DNA from 3 places in the Skermanella rosea genome. Region 2 is predicted to be linked to each of the others. Evidence: predicted binding sites of a transcription regulator. Region 2 holds the regulator's gene; each other region holds the start of a gene.
What was found. Region 2 encodes HrcA, which represses chaperone genes, less so after heat shock. Its sites were predicted from a motif close to GTTAGCACTCNCCNNNGGNGAGTGCTAAC; they were not measured.

Region 1 (6,776 bases), 2.8 Mb from region 2:
GCCGACCTGCATGTCTGGTCGGTCGGACCGGGCGTCCATGCCGCGATCGTCAGCATCGTGACGCACGACCCGCATCCGCCGGAATATTACCGGGAGCTGATTCCCGACGACCTCGGCATCAGGCATCTCAGCGTGGAAGTCAATCGCTGCACATGAGCCGTCTGCCGGAAAACCGTCCCCTGCCCGCTTGCTCCATCCATCCCCTGGGTTAAAGTCTGGCTTTCTCTCTCCGTGACAGATCGTATCCCCATGTCCCGAAACATCGACCGCCTGCTCGACATCATGGCCCGGCTGCGCGACCGCGACGCCGGCTGCCCGTGGGACCTGGAGCAGACCTTCCGAACCATCGCGCCCCACACGATCGAGGAGGCCTATGAGGTCGCCGACGCGATCGAGCAGGACGACATGCCGGCGCTCAAGGACGAATTGGGCGACCTGCTGTTCCAGGTGGTCTTCTATGCCCAGATGGCCCGCGAGGCCGGCCAATTCGACTTCGAGGCGATCGCGGGGGCCATCTCGGACAAGATGATCCGGCGGCACCCCCATGTCTTCGGAGACGTGACGGTGGAGAGCGCCGATGCCATGGTCGTCCGCTGGGAGGACCAGAAGGCGGCCGAGCGCGAGGCCAAGGCCGCCGCCGAAGGCAGGGTTCCTAGCGTGCTGGACGGCGTGACCGGCGGCCTGCCGGCGCTGACCCGGTCGATCAAGCTCCAGAAGCGGGCGGCCCGCGTCGGTTTCGACTGGGCGGAGACGGCCGACATCCTCGACAAGATCGAGGAGGAGATCGGCGAGCTCAGGGCGGAACTGCGGGAAGCCGACCGCGCCCGGCTTCAGGACGAACTGGGCGACCTGCTGTTCGCCGTCACCAACCTGGCGCGGCGGCTGGACATCGATCCCGAGACAGCCCTGCGCGGCACGAACGCCAAGTTCGAGCGCCGCTTCCGCCGGATCGAAACTTGGCTGGCCGAGGCCGGCCGCGGGCCCGAGCAGTCGGACCTGGCCGAGATGGAAACGCTTTGGCAACGGGCCAAGCGCGAGGAGACGGCGCTGGGACCGGACGGCCTGCCGGACTGCAGGAACAACAAGAACGAGGAGTGAGACGATGACCTATGCCAACAACGCCCCGCACAAGCCCGGCCTAGTGCTGATCACCGGAGCCACCGGCGGGTTCGGCAGCGCCTTCGCGCGCCGATTCGCCGCGATCGGGTCGAAGCTGGTGCTGGCCGGGCGCCGGGCTGACCGGCTCAAGGCGCTCCGCGACGAGCTGAAGACGGAGGTCCATACCGTCGAAGTTGACGTGCGCGACCGCTCCGCCATCGAGCAGGCTTTCGGCTCCCTGCCCGCCGGCTTTAAAGAGGTCGAGACGTTGATCAACAATGCCGGCTTGGCGCTGGGCGCCGATCCCGCCCAGAAGGCCGATCCGGACGACTGGGAAACCATGATCGACACCAACGACAAGGGGCTGGTTTTCTGCACCCGAGCGCTGCTGCCGGGCATGATCGAGCGCGGGCGCGGCCATGTGGTGAACATCGGGTCTACCGCGGGCAACTATCCCTACCCCGGCGGCAATGTCTACTGCGCCTCGAAGGCTTTCGTGAAGCAATTCTCGCTGGCCCTGCGGGCGGACCTCCAGGGCACCGGCGTGCGGGTCACCAACGTGGAGCCCGGCATGGTCGAGACCGACTTCTCCCTGGTGCGCTTCAAGGGGGATGCCGAGAAGGCGGGCAAGGTCTATGCGGACACGACGCCGCTGACCGCCGACGACGTAGCCGAGGCAGTCTTCTGGGCCGCGACGCTGCCGCCCCATTTCAACGTCAACCGACTGGAGATCATGCCGACCACCCAGGCTTTCGGGCCTTTGGCGATCCACCGCTCGAAGTGACGCTTCCGGATCAGTCCTGGAACAGGAGGTCGCGCAGTTCCGCCCAGCTCCGGCGGTCGGGGGCCAACAGGAGGCCCCCGGTCTGCTCGGTCGGAGCATAGGGGCTGCCGTCGAGCCGGGCATGGTAACCGCCCGCCTCGGCATGCATCAGGGTCCCGGCGGCATGGTCCCACGGCATGATGCGGCGGTAGAGGGAGAAATGGGTCTCGCCGCTGGTCAGGCTCAGATATTCGTGGGCCGCGCAGCGGAGCGAGAAGGTGTGGGCGAACCGGTGGCGGCGATCCTCCAGCCGTTCCCGGATCGACGGATCGAAATAGCGCGACGACAGCACGCCGGTCATGTCGGCCAGGGGGGCCGTCCCAGCGGTCCGCAGACGGGTGGAGTCCAGCCAGGCCCCCTCGCCTTTCACGGCGACGGCCGTGCGTCGGCCGAGCGGATCGTGGATCCAGCCCGCGAGCGTCTCGCCTCCGCCGGCCAATGCTACGATCACGCCGAACTGGGGCTTGCCGGAAGCGAAATTGGACGTGCCGTCCACGGGATCGATGATCCAGACCGGCTCCTCGTTGAAGATCCGCTGCAGCACCGCTTGGTCGGCGGCTGCGGCCTCCTCGCCGATCACCACCGAGCCGGGAAGCAGGTCGCGCAAGCGGCGGGCCAGCTCCCGTTCGCTCGACTCGTCGGCGATGGTGACGAGGTCGCCGGGGCCTTTCTCACGGATATCGGAAGTCGCCAAACGGCGGAATCGCGGCAGGATCTCGGCTTCGGCCACCTCTCGGATGATGGTCGAAACGCGGTCGGTATCTGGCAGCATACAGGGAAAATCCAGGTCAGCTCTGCGGAGTGCTTCTAACGGATATATTGGAAGCCGTCACGATTTTGCAAAACCTGATTGCCGGCACCGGAATTCCCCTGCCCTGCCGCTGGACCGGACCCGCCTTCAGCTTTCGGGGAACAGTTCCAGCACCGCGTTCACCAGCAGAAACATCACGAGCAGGGAAAGGGCAGTACGCATCAACATTGTCGTTCCTCCGGTTCGGTCTTTGTCGGCAGACCCGTCGCACGGGCTTCTAGGCGCCGTTGCATGCATCCATTGGGGCAATCTGATCGACGTTCCCCATATGACCTTCGGATGAGACGGGTTGTCTGCCCATCGATGCCTCTCGGACCCGGGAACGGAAAAAGGGCCGCAGCGCGAAGCTGCGGCCCCTTCCCTTCTCCACTTCCAGCCGGATCGGCCGGACGACCGGTGCTTAGAAGCCCATGTCGCCCATGCCGCCCATGCCGCCCATGCCGCCCGGCGGCATGGCCGGGCCACCCTTGGGCTCCGGCTTGTCGGCGATCATCGCCTCGGTGGTGATCAGCAGGCCGGCGACCGAGGCCGCATCCTGCAGGGCGGTGCGCACGACCTTGGTCGGGTCGATGATGCCGGCCTTGAACATGTCGCCGAAGACGCCGTTCTGGGCATCGTAGCCGTAGGACGGATCGGTCGACTCGAGCAGCTTTCCGACCACCACGGCGCCATCGGCACCGGCGTTGTCGGCGATCTGACGGGCCGGAGCCTTCAGGGCGCGACGGATGATCTCGACGCCGACCCGCTGGTCGTCGTTGGTCACCTGCACGTTGTCCAGGGACTTGATGGCGTACAGCAGGGCCGCACCGCCGCCCGAAACCACGCCTTCCTCGACCGCGGCGCGGGTCGCGTGCATCGCGTCGTCGACGCGATCCTTGCGCTCCTTCACCTCGACCTCGGTGGCGCCGCCGACGCGGATCACCGCGACGCCGCCGGCCAGCTTGGCCAGCCGCTCCTGCAGCTTCTCACGGTCGTAGTCGCTGGTGGTCTCGTCGATCTGGCGACGGATCTGGGTGCAGCGGGCCTCGATGTCGGCACCTGCACCGGCGCCGTCGACGATCGTGGTCTCTTCCTTGGTGATCAGGACGCGCTTGGCCGTGCCGAGCATCTCCAGGCTGACGTTCTCGAGCTTGATGCCGAGATCCTCGCTGACGACCTGGCCGCCGGTCAGGATGGCCATGTCCTCCAGCATCGCCTTGCGGCGGTCACCGAAGCCGGGGGCCTTGACGGCAGCGACCTTCAGGCCGCCGCGCAGCTTGTTGACCACCAGGGTGGCCAGGACCTCGCCCTCGACGTCCTCGGCGACGATCAGCAGCGGACGACCGCTCTGGACGACGGCCTCGAGGACCGGCAGCATGGCCTGCAGGCCGGAGAGCTTCTTCTCGTGCAGGAGAATGAAGGGGTTCTCCAGCTCGGTGGTCATCTTCTCGGCGTTGGTGACGAAGTAGGGGCTGAGGTAGCCGCGGTCGAACTGCATGCCCTCGACCACTTCCAGTTCGGTCTCAAGCGACTTCGCCTCTTCGACGGTGATGACACCCTCGTTGCCGACCTTCTCCATGGCGCGGGCGATCATCTCGCCGATCTCGCGCTCACCGTTGGCCGAGATCGTGCCGACCTGGGCGATCTCCGCGTTGGTGTTGATCTTCTTGGAGGAGGCCTTGACGGAATTGACGACGGCTTCGACCGCGAGGTCGATGCCGCGCTTCAGGTCCATCGGGTTCATGCCGGCCGCGACCGACTTGACGCCCTCGCGGACGATCGCCTGGGCCAGGACGGTCGCGGTGGTGGTGCCGTCACCCGCCAGGTCGTTGGTCTTGCTGGCGACCTCGCGCACCATCTGCGCGCCCATGTTCTCGAACTTGTCGGACAGCTCGATGTCCTTGGCGACCGTCACGCCGTCCTTGGTGATGCGCGGCGCGCCGAAGCTCTTCTCCAGCACCACGTTGCGGCCCTTCGGGCCCAGCGTCACCTTGACGGCGTCGGCCAGAATGTCCACGCCGCGCAGCATGCGGGTGCGGGCGTCGACCGAAAACTTAACTTCCTTGGCAGCCATGCCCTGGATCTCCTATATGGCGGTTGACGCGGGGTTTTTACTCGAGGACGCCCATCAGGTCGGACTCACGCATGATCAGAAGCGTGTCGCCCTCGATCTTGACCTCGGTACCGGACCACTTGCCGTACAGCACCTTGTCGCCCGCCTTGACGTCGAGCGCGGTGACCTTGCCGTCCTCGCCGCGGGCACCGGGGCCGACGGCGATGACTTCGCCCTGCATCGGCTTTTCCTTGGCGGTGTCCGGAATGATGATGCCGCCGGCAGTCTTGTTCTCCTGCTCGGTCGGCTTCACGACGACGCGATCATGCAAAGGCCTGAACTTCATGGGATCTCTCCGAGATGTCTGTCGCCGGCCTTGGTGCCGGCTGTGGTGTCAGCGCTGGGTGTTAGCACTCAAGGCCAGGGAGTGCCAGCCGTATAACGGCAGATTTCCCGGCCGTCAAGCATTTCACCCCGGCAGATGGGGCCTCGCCCAATTTACACCAGGGGTAGCGGTTCATTTTCCCGGAGGCAAAAGGAAGGCCGGCACCCTGGAGGGTACCGGCCCGGAGCGTGCGCAATGCGGACGGATCCGCGTCAGCTGGCGGGATGGTAGTCGTAGCGCCGTTCGAAACGGGCGAGGTCGGCGGGATCCAAGGCGATCTGGAGATGGGCGAATGACTCGTCGTCCCGCCGCTCCAGTACGTCGCCCCGCTGGTAGAGCCAGGCCAGCGCCGCGCCGTCGTCGATCCGCACCGTGAGATCGACCGTCTGGCGGTCCATCGTCATGTGGCGGTCGAGCAGCCCGAACAGTTCGGGCAGGCCCTCGCCGGTCAGGGCCGAGACCGCCTGCATGTGGTCGTTGCGTGCCGCCTGGGCGAGCAGGGCGTCCCGCGTGGCGACGTCGAGCAGGTCGATCTTGTTCAGCACCTCGACGACGCGGCCGTCCTGGGACGGATCGATGTCGAGGTCGCGCAGCACCGCCTCGACGTCGGCCTTCTGGGCCTCCGTGTCGGGATGGGCGATGTCCCGAACGTGCAGGACGATGTCGGCCGCCTGGACCTCCTCCAGGGTCGCCCGGAAGGCGGCCACGAGGTGGGTCGGCAGGTCGGAGATGAAGCCCACCGTGTCGGACAGGATCACCTTGCGGCCGGTCGGCAGCTCGATCCCGCGCATGGTCGGGTCGAGCGTCGCGAACAGCAGGTTCTTGGCGAACACGTCGGCGCCGGCCATCCGGTTGAACAGCGACGACTTGCCGGCGTTGGTGTAGCCGACCAAGGCCACCACAGGATAGGGCACCCGGTCCCGCGCCTTGCGGTGCAGGTCGCGGGTGCGCCGGACCTCGTCCAGCTCCCGCTTCAGCTTGATGATCCGGTCGCCGATCAGGCGGCGGTCGATCTCGAGCTGGCTTTCGCCGGGACCGCCGAGAAAGCCGAAACCGCCGCGCTGGCGCTCCAGGTGGGTCCAGGACCGGACCAGCCGCGAGCGCTGGTAGCTCAGCGCGGCAAGTTCCACCTGCAACTGTCCTTCGCGGGTGCGTGCCCGGGCGCCGAAGATCTCCAGGATCAGGCCGGTGCGGTCGATGACCTTGGCATGAAGACCGCGTTCCAGGTTGCGCTGCTGGACGGGCGACAGGGCGTGGTCCATCACGACAAGATCGATCGGTTCACCCCTCTCTTCCGCGTCGCGGATCAGGTCGGCGAAATGCTCCACCGTGCCCGACCCGAGCAGGGTCGAAGGCTGTGGCCGGTTGACCTTGACGGCTTCGGCGTGGGCGACGTCCAGTTCGATCGCGGCGGCCAGTCCGACGGCTTCGTCCAGGCGCGCTTCGGGGCTGCGCATGCCGTCGTCGATCTTGGACTCGCGCAGGATCGGATGGATCACGAGGGCGCGGCCGGTGCCCATGGCGGACCGGCCGGTGCCCTGATCGGGTGCGTTAGGTACCTTCACCTTCCTTGGGCGGCTCGAAAAGTTGAATAGGATGGGCAGGCATCACGGTCGAGATTGCGTGC
Region 2 (6,776 bases):
TCGTCGTGGGCACCCGCCTGGACTTCTGATCCGGAGTCGGAGATTGAGGGCGGGAGTGCCGGGCCGCACGGTCCGGCACTCCCGCCCTTTGCCGCTCCGGCCCGTCAGGGCTGTTCCTTCAGCTCCGGGAAATCCTCTTCCCAGAACTCCAGCGGGCTCCGTCCGGCGCCGCCCGGCCTTCCCTCCTCCGCCCGGCGCAGCTCGACTCGGCGGATCTTGCCGGAGATGGTCTTGGGCAGGTCGGCGAACTCGATCCGGCGCACCCGCTTGTAGGGCGCCAGATGCCGGCGGACATGGCGGAAGATCGCCAGCGCGGTCTCCCGGTCGGGCTGCCAGCCCGCGGCCAGTACCAGGTAGGCCTTGGGAACGGCCAGCCGCAGGGGATCGGGGCTCGGCACCACGGCGGCCTCGGCCACCGCCTCGTGCTCGATCAGCGCGCTCTCCAGCTCGAAGGGGCTGATCCGGTAGTCGGAGGCTTTGAACACGTCGTCGGCCCGGCCGACATAGGTCAGGTAGCCGTCCTCGTCCTTCATCGCGACGTCGCCGGTGCGGTAGTAGCCGCCGGCCATGATCTCCTCCGTCCGGGCGGCATCGTCGCGGTAGCCGGTCATCAGCCCGACCGGCCGGCGGTCGAGCATCAGGCAGATCTGGCCTTCGGGCCGCTCCATCCCGTCGGCGTCGAGCAGCTTCACCACGTATCCCGGCAGCGGACGGCCCATGGAGCCGGGCTTGACCGGCTGGCCCGGCGGGTTGGCGATCTGGGCCGTCGTCTCGGTCTGGCCGTAGCCGTCGCGGATCGTGATGCCCCAGGCCTCGCGCACGGTGTCGATCACCTCGGGGTTGAGCGGCTCGCCGGCGCCGATCAGGTCGCGCAGCTTGACCGGATAGGCCTTCAGGTCCTCCTGGATGAACAGGCGCCACACCGTCGGCGGCGCGCACAGGGTAGTGACGCCGCAGCGCGCGATCACCGACAGCATGTCGGGCGCCGAGAAGCGCTTATAGGTGTAGACGAAGACCGCCGCCCCGGCGTTCCAGGGAGCGAAGAAGTTGCTCCAGGCGTGCTTGGCCCAGCCGGGCGAGCTGATGTTCAGGTGGATGTCGCCGGGCATCAGGCCCAGCCAGTAGAGCGTCGAGAGGTGGCCGACCGGGTAGCTTCGGTGGCTGTGCTCGACCAGCTTCGCCTTGGCCGTCGTGCCGGAGGTGAAATAGAGCAGCAGCGGGTCGTCGGCGCGGGTCGGGCCGTCCGGCTCGAACGAGGATGGCGAGTCGTAGGCGTCCTCGAAGCGGCGCCAGCCTTCCGGCAGGGCGGTGCCGCCGACCGCGATCCTGGTGTAGGCGCCGGGCAGGCCGTCGAACTTGGCGGCGTCCTCCGCCCCGGCGATCACATGGGCCACCCGGCCCCGCCCGATCCGGTCGGCGAGGTCCTCGGCGTTCAGCAGGGTGGTGCTGGGGATCAGCACTGCGCCCAGCTTGATCGCCGCCAGCATGGTTTCCCACAGGGGCGCCACGTTGCCGAGCATCAGCAGGATCGGGTCGCCGCGCCGCACGCCCTGCGACCGCAGGTAGTTGGCGACCCGGTCGGAGCGCTCGGCCATCTGGGAAAAGCTCAGCTTCGTCTCGGCGCCGCCTTCCTCGACGATCCACAGGGCGGTCGCCTCGTTGCCGCGCGCCATGGGATCGAAATAGTCCAGCGCCCAGTTGAAGGTCTCGAACTCCGGCCAGCGGAAATCGCGGTACGCGGTCTCGTAATCCTCGCGATGCTCGATCAGGAAGTCGCGCGCTTTCAGGAATTCCGCTCCGGGCGTCGTCATGTCGTTCTTCCTCCGTCCCCCTGGGGGTCCGATGCCGGATGCCCGGCCCCCTTATTCGCGGCGGGAGTTTAGGCGGCGTGGTCGGGTCTGTCCATCCGCGCCGGCCTGGGGTAAACCTGTCGATAACGAAGCGAATCGAAGAACCGACCGAGGACGGAGGATCAACGCCAAGATGACCGAGCAAACGCCTGCGATTTCGGCTTTCGACATCTCCGGCCGCCGCGCGCTGGTGACGGGAGGGACCAGCGGGATCGGCGCCGCCATCGCGGCCGGGCTGGCCGATGCCGGCTGCCACGTGGTCGCCGCCGGCCTGCCCGTGGCGGACGCGGCGCCCGACCCGACCGGGCCGATCCAGACCGTCGATCTGGACGTGACCGACGCGCAGGCGGTCGAGCGCCTCGCCAAGGGGCTGGACCGGCTGGACATCCTGGTCAACGCGGCCGGGATCATCCGGCGCGGCGCGGAGTTCGACCTGGACGCTTTCGAGCGGGTGGTGGACGTCAACCTGACCGGCACCATGCGGCTGTGCACCGCCTGCCGGCCGTTGCTGGCCCGTCAGGGCGGCAGCATCGTCAACGTCGCCTCGATGCTGAGCTTCTTCGGCGGGGGGTTGGTGCCGGCCTACAGCGCCAGCAAGGGCGGCATCGCGCAACTGACCAAGAGCCTGGCGATCGCCTGGGCCATGGACGGCATCCGGGTCAACGCCATAGCGCCGGGCTGGATCGCGACCGCCCTGACCCAGGGCCTCCAGGACGACCCCGCCCGGTCGGAGGCGATCCTGTCCCGTACCCCCCTGAAGCGCTGGGGCACGCCGCAGGACCTGACCGGGGCGGTGGTCTTCCTGTGCTCCCCGGCGGCCGCGTTCGTCACCGGAACGGTGCTGCCGGTGGACGGCGGTTATTTGATATCCTGAGGGGGGAGCGGGTCTGGAAGGGAGGGCGCTCGGAAGGATGAGCACGGCGACGCAGAAATCCGCTCATGCGAGCGACCATCCCGAAACGGCCCAGCTTCATGCCGCCGTCGAGGAATCGCGTGCCGCCGAGCGGCGGGGTGAGACCGTATCGCATGACCAAATGCGCCGGTGGCTGCTGGCTCTTGCCGCAGGCGAACGGCCGCCACCTCCCCTGCCGTGAGTATCTGGGACGACAGGCTGCCTGCTTGAGTCGTATTATTTGTACCCGAACGGTGAGCCTCCGCCGAGGGTCCCTCGGCGGCCGGTCGAGGACCGCTGACGCATCCGGGCACGGCGTTGCAACGTGACTGTCCTCGTCGCAATGCGCGGTGCCAACTGAGTCCGATGGCGTTTGAAACACGACGCGGCCTACCCTATTTGACGGATCAGGAGGCCGGAATGCGAGTGAGCTACTACGATCCCGATCAGCGCGCCCGTGAGAAGGCCGAGTCCCGTCGCCGCGACGAGGAGGCCCTGGTATCGGGACGGATCTCGCGCGAGGAATTGCAGCGCGTCAACGGTGGCTACGGCATGTTCCGTGGCTCGAAGCTCGTGCGCAGCCCGAAAGTTTCCAAGGCCGCTGACCGGAAGTCCGGCGAGTGTTCCGGCCGGGACATTCGCTGCCCTGCATAGGGCCACAGCCCAACGCATCTCAGAACATGATGTGGAAGACTCTATCGTTCCGGCCGAAACACCAGGATCGGAAGTAGAGCGCCATCGCGGGCCGCCCGGCCCGCGATGCCTAAGCTGAAGAGGGGCCCGCAGCCTCCCCCCGGCATGGTTCAGGCTTGAGTATCGACCCGGCTGACCGGCTCGTCGGCCCCGCGCTTGGCGGCGCCGACCATGGCTTCGCGCAGCAGGCGGCCGTGGATGGTGTAGCCGTCCTGGAGGACCTGGACGATGGTGCCGCCGGGCTTGCCGGTGTTCTCGACCTCGAACACCACCTGGTGGAAGTTGGGATCGAACTGCTCGCCCAGCGCTTCCATCTTCTTGATGCCGCCGCGGTCGAACGCGGCGTGGAGCTGGCGCTCGGTCGCCTCGATGCCGACCAGCAGGTTCTTGAGCGTCTCGTCCTGCTCGCGCTGCTCGGCGGGAACGGCGTCGACGGCCCGGCGCAGGTTGTCGGCGACCGCCAGCAGTTCCTTGGCGAAGCTGCTGACCGCGTACTTGGCGGTGTCCTCGCGCTCGCGCTGGGAACGGCGGCGGATGTTCTCCGTCTCGGCCAGGGTGCGCAGGAGCTGATCCTTCAGGCCGGCGACCTCGGCCTCCAGCGCCGCGACCCGATCTCCGCCCTGGGTGTCGCCCTGGCCGTCCGAACCTGCGGCTTCCTCACCGGGCGCCGCGGCGGTTTCGGGTGCGTCGGGAGCGGTAACCGTGTCGGCGTCGGCCTCGTTGGGCTTCTTCTGGGGTTCGTTCATGGCAAATACTCGGTTCGTGGCTCGATGAATGGGTTGCGATGAATTCCGGGGAACCCCGGGGCCGGGCGGTCAGCCGAGCAGGCGGCCGATCACCTTGGCGGTGTAATCCACCATGGGGATGATCCGCGCGTAATTGATCCGGGTCGGACCGATCACGCCGATCGCGCCGACGATCTGCTCGCGGCTGTCCTGGTAGGGGGCGATGATCATCGAACAGCCGGCGTGGCTGAACAGGGTGTTCTCCGCGCCGATGAAGATCTGCACGCCCTCCGCCTTGTTGGCGGCGTCGAGCAGGCGGAGCATCGCCTCCTTGGTCTCCAGCGCCTCGAACAGGGCGCGGATGCGCTCCAGATCGGAAAGCGCGGTCACGTCGTCAAGGAGTTTCGCCTGGCCGCGCACGATCAGGTGGCCGGTCGAGCCGGAGCCGGCCCAGGTCGCCAGCCCGGCTTCCACCACCCGCGACGACAGCTCGTCGAGCTGGGTGCGCTGCTCGTCGATCTCCCGCACGACGGCGGTCTTGGCCTCGTCCAGGGTGCGGCCGATCAACCGGGCGTTGAGGTAGTTGGACGCGGTCTGGAGGGTCGAGGCCGGCATGCCCAGCGGCACCTCGACCACCCGGTTCTCGACCAGGCCGTCCTCCGTCACCAGGACCACCAGGGCGCGGCCGGGCGCCAGGTTGACGAACTCGATATGCTTCAGCGCCCGGTCGGTCTTGGGCGCCAGCACCAGCCCGGCGCAGCTGGACAGGCCGGACAGCATGGACGACGCCTCCGCCAGCACGTCGGGCAGGCTGCGGCCCGATGTCGCACACTTGGCGTCGATGCTTTCCCGCTCCTGGTCGGACAGCCGGCCCAGCTCCAGCAGGCCGTGGACGAACAGGCGCAGCCCCGCCTCCGTCGGCAGGCGGCCGGCCGAGGTGTGGGGCGCGTAGAGCAGTCCCAGGTCCTCCAGGTCGGCCATGACGTTGCGGATCGTCGCCGGCGACAGGGAAATGCCGAGCCGGCGGGAGATGGTGCGAGAGCCGATCGGCTCGCCCGTCTCCACGTAGGCATCGACGATGGTGCGGAAAATGTCTCGCGAGCGCTGGTTCAGTTCGCTGATCATATGAGCTTCGACAACGCTGACGGCACGATGTGGGGCCTCCCAGCCGGTTGCTCCCGGCCGTCCTGGCCGAACCTGCAATGTAGTCAGGGCCTTGCCGCGAATCAACCGGGGCGCCCCGGCGGTTCCTGTTCGGCGCGAGACCGGACCGCACTGGACGGGGCGCGGGCGAGCGGCTAGCTTGCCCCTCCGCATCCACACCTATTCACGGGACACAGCACCATGCGCCCCTCCGGCCGCCTTCCCGACGCCCTGCGTCAGATCAGCCTGGAACCGGGCTTCTCGAAATATGCCGAGGGCTCCTGCCTCGTCAGGTTCGGCGACACCCACGTGCTGTGCACCGCCAGCGTGGACGAGCGGGTCCCGCCGTTCCTGCGCAACACCGGGCTGGGCTGGGTCACCGCCGAGTACGGCATGCTGCCCCGCTCCACCGGCAGCCGCACCGACCGCGAGGCGGCCAAGGGCCGGCAGTCCGGCCGCACCCAGGAGATCCAGCGCCTGATCGGCCGCTCGCTCCGCGCGGTCACCAACCGGTCCGGCATGGGCGAGACCCAGATCAAGGTCGACTGCGACGTGATCCAGGCCGACGGCGGCACCCGCACGGCGGCGATCACCGGCAGCTACGTGGCGCTCTACTTGGCGTTCAAGCATCTGGTGGAGATCGGCAAGCTGAAGTCGATCCCGATGACCGACTCGGTGGCCGGTATCTCGGCCGGGATCTACAACGGTACGGCGGTGCTGGACCTGGACTATGCCGAGGATTCGACCGCCCAGGCCGACACCAATTTCGTGCTGACCGGCAGCGGCGGCATCGTCGAGGTGCAGGGCACCGCGGAGGAGAAGCCGTTCAGCCAGGACCAGTTCATGGAGCTGCTGGCGCTGGCCCAGAAGGGCGTCGGCGAGCTGACGAAATTGCAGAAGGCCGCTCTCGGCCTGTCCTGAGCGTAGCCAGAATCAGTCAGGGCCCGTAACAACCAGGAATTCCGATGACCAGGAAGTTCGACGGCGACACGCTGGTGGTCGCCAGCCACAACAAGGGGAAGGTGCGGGAGATTTCGGCGCTGCTCGGCCCCTACGTGGCCCGGTTCCGCTCGGCGGCGGAGCTCGGCCTGCCCGAGCCGGAGGAGACCGGCGACAGCTTCATCGCCAACGCCGAGCTGAAGGCGAGGGCCGCCGCCACCGCCAGCGGGCTGATCGCGCTGTCCGACGACAGCGGGCTGGTGGTGCCGGCGATCGGCGGGCAGCCGGGCATCTATTCCGCGCGCTGGGCCGGGCCGGACAAGGACTTCGCCGTCGCCATGGAGCGTGTCCGGCGCGAGCTGGCGGACGGCGACCGCGCGGCCTATTTCGTCAGCGCGCTGACGCTGGCCTGGCCCGACGGCCATTGCGAGTCGGTCGAGGGCCGGGTCTACGGCACGCTGGCCTGGCCGCCGCGCGGAGCGAACGGCTTCGGCTACGACCCGATGTTCGTGCCCGACGGGTACGAGATCACCT
Region 3 (6,776 bases), 2.9 Mb from region 2:
GAACTGCATGCCCTCGACCACTTCCAGCTCGGTCTCCAGCGACTTCGCCTCCTCGACGGTGATGACGCCCTCGTTGCCGACCTTCTCCATGGCGCGGGCGATCATCTCGCCGATCTCGCGTTCGCCGTTCGCCGAGATCGTGCCGACCTGGGCCACCTCGGCGTTGGTGTTGATCTTCTTGGAGGAGGCCTTGACCGCCTCGACGACGGCTTCGACCGCGAGGTCGATGCCGCGCTTCAGGTCCATCGGGTTCATGCCGGCCGCGACCGACTTGACGCCCTCGCGCACGATCGCCTGGGCCAGGACGGTCGCGGTGGTGGTGCCGTCACCCGCCAGGTCGTTGGTCTTGCTGGCGACCTCGCGCACCATCTGCGCGCCCATGTTCTCGAACTTGTCGGACAGCTCGATGTCCTTGGCGACCGTCACGCCGTCCTTGGTGATGCGCGGTGCGCCGAAGCTCTTCTCCAACACCACGTTGCGGCCCTTCGGGCCCAGCGTCACCTTGACGGCATCGGCCAGAATGTCCACGCCGCGCAGCATCTTGTTGCGCGCATCAATGCTGAACTTGACTTCCTTGGCAGCCATGTTCGTAAACCCTGATTGGAAATGTTGAGGCTGGAAACTTCAGGTCTGGATCGCGCGGCGCCGGTCAGGCGGCCTTGGCGGCGACGGGCGTCCCGTCGAGCACGCCCAGCAGATCCGATTCCTTCATGATCAGGTAGTCGACGCCGTCGATCTTGACCTCGGTGCCGGACCACTTGCCGAACAGCACGCGGTCGCCGGCCTTGACGTCGAGCGCATGGACCTTGCCGGACTCGTCGCGGGCGCCGGGGCCGACGGCGATCACTTCGCCTTCCTGCGGCTTCTCCTTGGCCGTGTCCGGGATGATGATGCCGCCGGCGGTCTTGCTTTCCTGCTCTACCCGGCGAACCACCACGCGGTCATGCAGAGGACGGAACTTCATCGCGGAATCTCCTCCAAATCCAGAACCGGGCCGGTCTCGCCGGCCCACAAAACATGGGATCAATGGACCCCGGCCGAGGGTGTGCGGCACGCGCTGTTAGCACTCTCGCCCGAGAAGTGCCAACTAGCTAATTGAAGCCGGAATCCGTTTCAAGAGGGTTTTTGCGGATTTTTTCGACGCCGCCGCACAGGCTGGCAGCAGCCCCCGCCGTCGGCTGCTAACTTACTGATTATAAAGGATGATTTCGCTTGCCAGGCAAATTGTCCAGCGGCACACTCGGACGAAGATCAAGATGTCGGGAGTCCCACCGGTCGCAACCACGGAGGAGATCTGCATGGCAAGTTTGAGTCTTCAGCTGCGTGACTATCGCCTGACCGTCGCCGAGATCCTGTACCATATGCCGGACCATCCCGGTCTCCTGCAGAGCTACATCTGGCAGGACCTGGACATAGCCCCCCGCTACCCCGTGCTGCGCAAGTTCCTGACCTTCTGGGAACGCGAGCTGGATGGCAAGCTGCACTCCGTGAAGGTCGCGTCCAACTCCATCATCACGCCGAGCGAATGCCGCTTCGTCGATGCGGAATTGAAGCTGCACTGAGCGCCCGACGCGCCGCCGCGCCGGCCATCGGCGCGGCGGCCGATCCGGCTCCGGTCCTTCCGACCGGAATCGCATTGCAAATCCCGAAAGAGCTATTTATTCCAGCGGCTGAGCATTGACAGCGGGACGCGGGCACAGCAACCTCCCCACACCATGTTAATGATCTACGGCACGTGCGTCGCGCTGTCGGGTTTCGGCGTCCTGTTGCGGGGACCCTCCGGCAGCGGCAAGTCCGATCTGGCGCTGCGCCTGATCGACGGCGGTGCTCGTCTGGTCGCGGATGACCAGGTCGAGTTGACCCTGGACGCGGCGGGCCGCGTGATGGCCCGGGCTCCGAAACCGCTTGCCGGGCTCCTGGAAGTCCGGGGCATCGGCATCCTGCCGGTCGATGCCGTTCGCGCCTCCCCGGTCGGGCTCGTCGTCGACCTCGCGGCCGACGACCGGATCGAGCGCCTGCCGGAGGTCGAGACCTGCCTGCTGCTCGACCGTCCGATTCGCCGTGTCACCCTCGCCCCCTTCCATGCCTCGACGCCGGCCAAGGTGAGGCTTGCAGCGGCACGCCTCAGGGCGGGCGCACTCGAGCCGGTGCCGGACCTCCCATGACGACTTCAGTTTCCGAGGGAGGGGCCGCCGGCGACCTTTCCGAAGATCCGGCCCGGGAACCACCCCCGGACGCGACAAGGCCCCGCACCGTCGCCATCGTCACCGGCATGTCGGGGGCCGGCCTCTCCACCGCCCTGAAATGCCTCGAGGATCTCGGCTACGAGGCGGTGGACAATCTGCCGATGAACATGGTCGACGCCCTTGTCGAGCAGGGCGACCTGCTGTCCCGGCCGGTGGCGATCACGGTCGATGCCCGGACGCGGCATTTCAGTTCCGACGCGCTGATGGCGCGGATCGAGGCTCTGGCCGCCCGCCCGGACCTGGCGGTGCGGCTGATCTTCCTGGAATGCGCCGACGAGATCCTGCAGCGCCGATACACCGAGACGCGGCGGCGCCATCCGCTCGCCGTGGACCGCCCGGTGGCCGACGGCATCCTCCGCGAACGGACCCTCCTCGCCCCGCTCAAGGAGCGGGCGGACGTCACGATCGACACGTCCCTGCTGTCGATCCACGACCTGCGCCGCATCCTTGCCGGACACTTCAAGCTGAGCGCCGAGCCGACGCTCCATGTTTTCGTCACGTCGTTCTCGTTCCGCCAGGGCGTTCCGCGCGAAGCCGACCTGGTCTTCGATGTACGATTCTTAACCAATCCCCACTACGATCCGCGCCTGCGGCCCCTGACCGGGCTGGACGCACCGGTCGCCGCGAGGGTGGCGGAGGATCCCGATTTCGAAGCCTTCTTCAGCCATCTGACCGACCTGTTGCAGCCGCTCCTGCCGCGCTACAACCAGGAAGGAAAGAGCTACCTGACGATCGCGATCGGCTGCACCGGCGGCCGGCATCGGTCGGTCTTCGTGGCGAAGTCACTGGCCGAATGGCTCGGCGGCCAGGGTTACAAGGTAGGGCTTACGCACCGCGACCTTGAACGGAGCGGCACCCGGCAGGGATGACGCTGAAAATGACAAGCCGGCGCTCAGATCGGTTGGATAGAAGGAAGTTCGATGATCGGAATGGTTCTTGTAACGCACGGGCGTCTCGCGACCGAATTCATCGCGGCACTCGAGCACGTCGTGGGAGAGCAGGAGCAGGTCGCCGCGGTCTGCATCGGTCCCGATGACGACATGGAGCAGCGCCGGCTCGACATCCTGAACAGCGTCGCGGAAGTCGACGACGGCAGCGGCGTCGTCCTGCTGACCGACATGTTCGGCGGCACTCCCAGCAACCTCGCCATCAGCGTGATGGACAAGGCCAAGGTCGAGGTCATCGCCGGCGTGAACCTGCCGATGCTGATCAAGCTCGCCAGCGTCCGACGCTCCGAGAAGCTGGCGGATGCGGTGCTCGCCGCCCGCGACGCCGGACAGAAATACATCAACGTCGCTTCGACGCTGCTGTCCGATAATTGAGCCCGAGGACTTGAACATGTCGGCATCCGGCACCGAGAATGCGTCCGGCGGCAAGGCCCCGGACGCCTGCGACACCGTAACCATCTGCAACCAGCGCGGCCTGCATGCCCGGGCGGCGGCCAAGTTCGTCAAGCTGGCGGCCCAGTACGACGCGGAAGTCGAGGTCGAGCGGAACGACATGATCGTGTCCGGCCAATCGATCATGGGCCTGATGATGCTTGCGGCCAGCCAGGGCTGCACCGTCACCCTGCGCGCCTATGGGAACCAGGCGGAGCCGGCGATCACGGCGCTGGTGGACCTGATCGGGCGCAAGTTCGATGAAGACTGACCGGAATTCCTCCAAGCCGCCGGAACCGCCGGATAACAGGATCCCCGGAACCTCCCCCGTCGTGCATGCGTCGCCCGAACGGATGCTGCGCGGCCTGGGCGTCTCCTCCGGCATCGCCGTCGGTCCGGCCTACGTGGTCGACAGCGGAACGCTCCAGGTGCCCGAATACCAGATCGCCGAGGACCAGGTGGAGGCGGAGCGGGCACGGTTCGTCGAAGCCACCGGCAAGTCCTGCCGGCAGATCCGGAAGCTGAAGGAGAAGGCGTCGCTTCTGCCGGAGTCGGCGGCGGAGGACGTGGGATTCCTGCTCGACGCCCATCTGGCCATGCTCTCCAACTCCCGCCTGACGCGCGGCGTGGAACGCCGGATATCGAACGACCGGATCAACGCGGAAGGTGCCGTCCAGGCGGAGATCGCCGCCCTGGCGCACAGCTTCGCGGAGATGAACGACACCTATATCTCCGCGCGCATCGCGGACGTGCGCGAGGTCGGCGCCCGGCTGATCCGGGTGCTGATGCAGCGCAAGTTCCAGGCGTTCTCACAGGTTCCCGAAGGCAGCATCATCATCGCGGAGGAACTGACCCCCGCCGACACCGCCCTGATGGACCCGCGCCGGATCGGCGGCTTCGCGACCGTGCTGGGCGGGGCCGAGGGCCATACCGCGATCATGGCGCGGTCGCTCGGCCTGCCCGCGGTGCTGGGCGTCGCCGGACTGATGCATGGGGTTCGCACCGGCGACCGGGTGGTGGTGGACGGCATCTCCGGCCGGGTGTTCGTCAATCCGGGTTCGGCGACCCTGAACGGTTTCCAGTCGCGCCAGCAGGATTTGGCAAGGGAACGGGAGGCCTTGAAGCGCCTGCGCGACCTGCCGGCGGTGACCCGCGACGGCACGTCGATCGTGCTGAACGCGAACATCGAGATGCCGCGCGACGTCGAAGGCGCCATGAACTGCGGTGCCGCCGGCGTCGGCCTGCTGCGGACCGAGTTCCTCTACATGAACCGGGACGACCTGCCGGACGAGGAGGAGCAGTACGAAAGCCTGAAGGGCATCGTCGAGGGCATGCAGGGCCGCACCGTGACCGCGCGCACCCTGGACGTCGGGGGCGAGAAGCTGGCGACCTCGCTGGGCGGCCACTTCGCGGACTGCGCCAACCCGGCGCTGGGGCTGCGTGCCATCCGGCTGTCCCTGCGGGAACCGAAGCTGCTGGAGACCCAGCTCGCGGCGATGCTACGGGCGGGCGCCCACGGCCCCATCCGCATCCTGCTGCCGATGATCTGCACCGTCTCGGAGGTGCGGAAGGTTCGCGAGATCCTGATCCGCGTCGCCAACCGGCTGAAGCGGCGCGGCGTGCGCATCGCCGATCCGCTGCCGCCGCTGGGCGTGATGATCGAGATCCCGGGCGCCGCCCTGTCGGCCGACGCGCTGGCGACGACCTGCGATTTCTTCGCGATCGGGACCAACGACCTGACCCAGTACACCCTGGCGATCGACCGCGGCGACGAGCAGGTGGCCCACCTCTACGATCCGCTCCACCCCGCGGTGCTGCGCCTGATCCAGTTCTCGACCGAAGCGGCGCTGCGGGCGCGCATTCCCGTCAGCGTATGCGGCGAGATCGCGGGCGATCCCCGCTATGCCGCCCTGCTCCTGGGCTTCGGCATCCGCGAACTGTCGATGTCGCCCGGATCGCTGCTCGCGGTCAAACGCCGGATCCGGGCGCTTGACCTGGTGGAGGCGACCCGCCGGGCCAGGGTCATCATGGAGCAGAGCGACGCGGGCCGGATCGCGATCCTGCTCGACGATTTCAACGCGCTGGCGTGACCGGCGAGGCGCGGAGCAGGGTCACCCCTGGTTCGCCGTCCCCGACGCGCCGATCCTCCGGGTCACGCCGATCAAGGCCGTCAGCAGCAGGATCGCGCACCCGGCCGCAAGGGCGAGGCCGGTAGCCTCGACTCCGTCTGACAGATGGAGCCCAACGGTCGCCAGGAAGATCAGGTCTGCCAGGAACGCGGTTCCCAGCAGGAGTTGCAGGGCCGTCCCTATCGTGCGAGCCGGGATGGCCGGCTGTTCCGGCTGGTGCTTCGGCTGCGTCATGGCATCGGCTCCCACATAGGCCCCGGGGATCATCGCTGGATCGTCCCGGTGCCATCACGGCGATTCGGCCGAACCCTGCGATCCCGCAACTGCGAAAATTAGCCCTTGGTTATATTCCTTTCGGCTTGCCGGTCCAGAAATTTCTTCGCGCAGGTCGATCCGCCATCGCAACGATACCGTAACTGCCGCGCATCCGTTCCATGCGGCAGGCCGCCGCAACTTTCTACCGCACACCCTTGCCGCACATTGTTGCAGACATAAAGATATCTTTATGCTTGCCCGCGAGAGCCGCTCTTGATAAACCCTGCGCAGTCACTCGTACCGCAGTTACCGCAAGGAGTTTTCCAGATGGCCGTCGCCAGTGGTTTCACTGATTACAAGGTCAAGGACATCGAGCTCGCCGGCTGGGGCCGCAAGGAAATCGCGATCGCCGAGACCGAGATGCCCGGCCTGATGGCTCTGCGCGAGGAATTCGGCGACTCCAAGCCGCTCAAGGGCGCGCGGATCGTCGGCTGCCTGCACATGACGATCCAGACCGCCGTGCTGATCGAGACGCTGACCCACCTGGGCGCGACCGTCCGCTGGTCCTCGTGCAACATCTTCTCGACCCAGGACCAAGCCGCAGCCGCCATCGCCGCCGTTGGCATTCCCGTGTTCGCCTGGAAGGGCGAGACGGAGGAGGAGTTCTGGTGGTGCATCGAGCAGACCCTGCGCGGTCCCGACGGCTGGACGCCGAACATGATCCTGGACGATGGCGGCGACGTCACCCAGATCATGCACGAGAAGTA

Region 1: the regulator HrcA is predicted to act here: its motif matches at 5,171-5,199, upstream of JL101_RS12365 (co-chaperone GroES).
Region 3: the regulator HrcA is predicted to act here: its motif matches at 1,060-1,088, upstream of groES (co-chaperone GroES).

Annotation. Positions count from the first base shown of each region.
Region 1 covers NZ_CP086111.1:2,689,187-2,695,962, reverse strand. The annotation lists gene dmeF (CDF family Co(II)/Ni(II) efflux transporter DmeF) at 1-156, shown strand, start outside; gene mazG (nucleoside triphosphate pyrophosphohydrolase) at 250-1,098, shown strand; gene JL101_RS12380 (SDR family oxidoreductase) at 1,103-1,882, shown strand; gene JL101_RS12375 (inositol monophosphatase family protein) at 1,893-2,693, opposite strand; gene groL (chaperonin GroEL) at 3,133-4,785, opposite strand; gene JL101_RS12365 (co-chaperone GroES) at 4,823-5,110, opposite strand; gene hflX (GTPase HflX) at 5,362-6,669, opposite strand; gene hfq (RNA chaperone Hfq) at 6,701-6,776, opposite strand, start outside.
Region 2 covers NZ_CP086111.1:5,943,280-5,950,055, reverse strand. The annotation lists gene JL101_RS27870 (porin) at 1-29, shown strand, start outside; gene JL101_RS27865 (AMP-binding protein) at 105-1,811, opposite strand; gene JL101_RS27860 (SDR family NAD(P)-dependent oxidoreductase) at 1,984-2,724, shown strand; gene JL101_RS27855 (hypothetical protein) at 3,163-3,396, shown strand; gene grpE (nucleotide exchange factor GrpE) at 3,546-4,181, opposite strand; gene hrcA (heat-inducible transcriptional repressor HrcA) at 4,251-5,285, opposite strand; gene rph (ribonuclease PH) at 5,505-6,224, shown strand; gene rdgB (RdgB/HAM1 family non-canonical purine NTP pyrophosphatase) at 6,269-6,776, shown strand, end outside.
Region 3 covers NZ_CP086111.1:3,089,196-3,095,971, forward strand. The annotation lists gene groL (chaperonin GroEL) at 1-585, opposite strand, end outside; gene groES (co-chaperone GroES) at 650-964, opposite strand; gene JL101_RS14280 (usg protein) at 1,299-1,562, shown strand; gene JL101_RS14285 (HPr kinase/phosphorylase) at 1,716-2,165, shown strand; gene rapZ (RNase adapter RapZ) at 2,162-3,115, shown strand; gene JL101_RS14295 (PTS sugar transporter subunit IIA) at 3,167-3,568, shown strand; gene JL101_RS14300 (HPr family phosphocarrier protein) at 3,585-3,896, shown strand; gene ptsP (phosphoenolpyruvate--protein phosphotransferase) at 3,886-5,715, shown strand; gene JL101_RS14310 (hypothetical protein) at 5,737-5,988, opposite strand; gene ahcY (adenosylhomocysteinase) at 6,337-6,776, shown strand, end outside.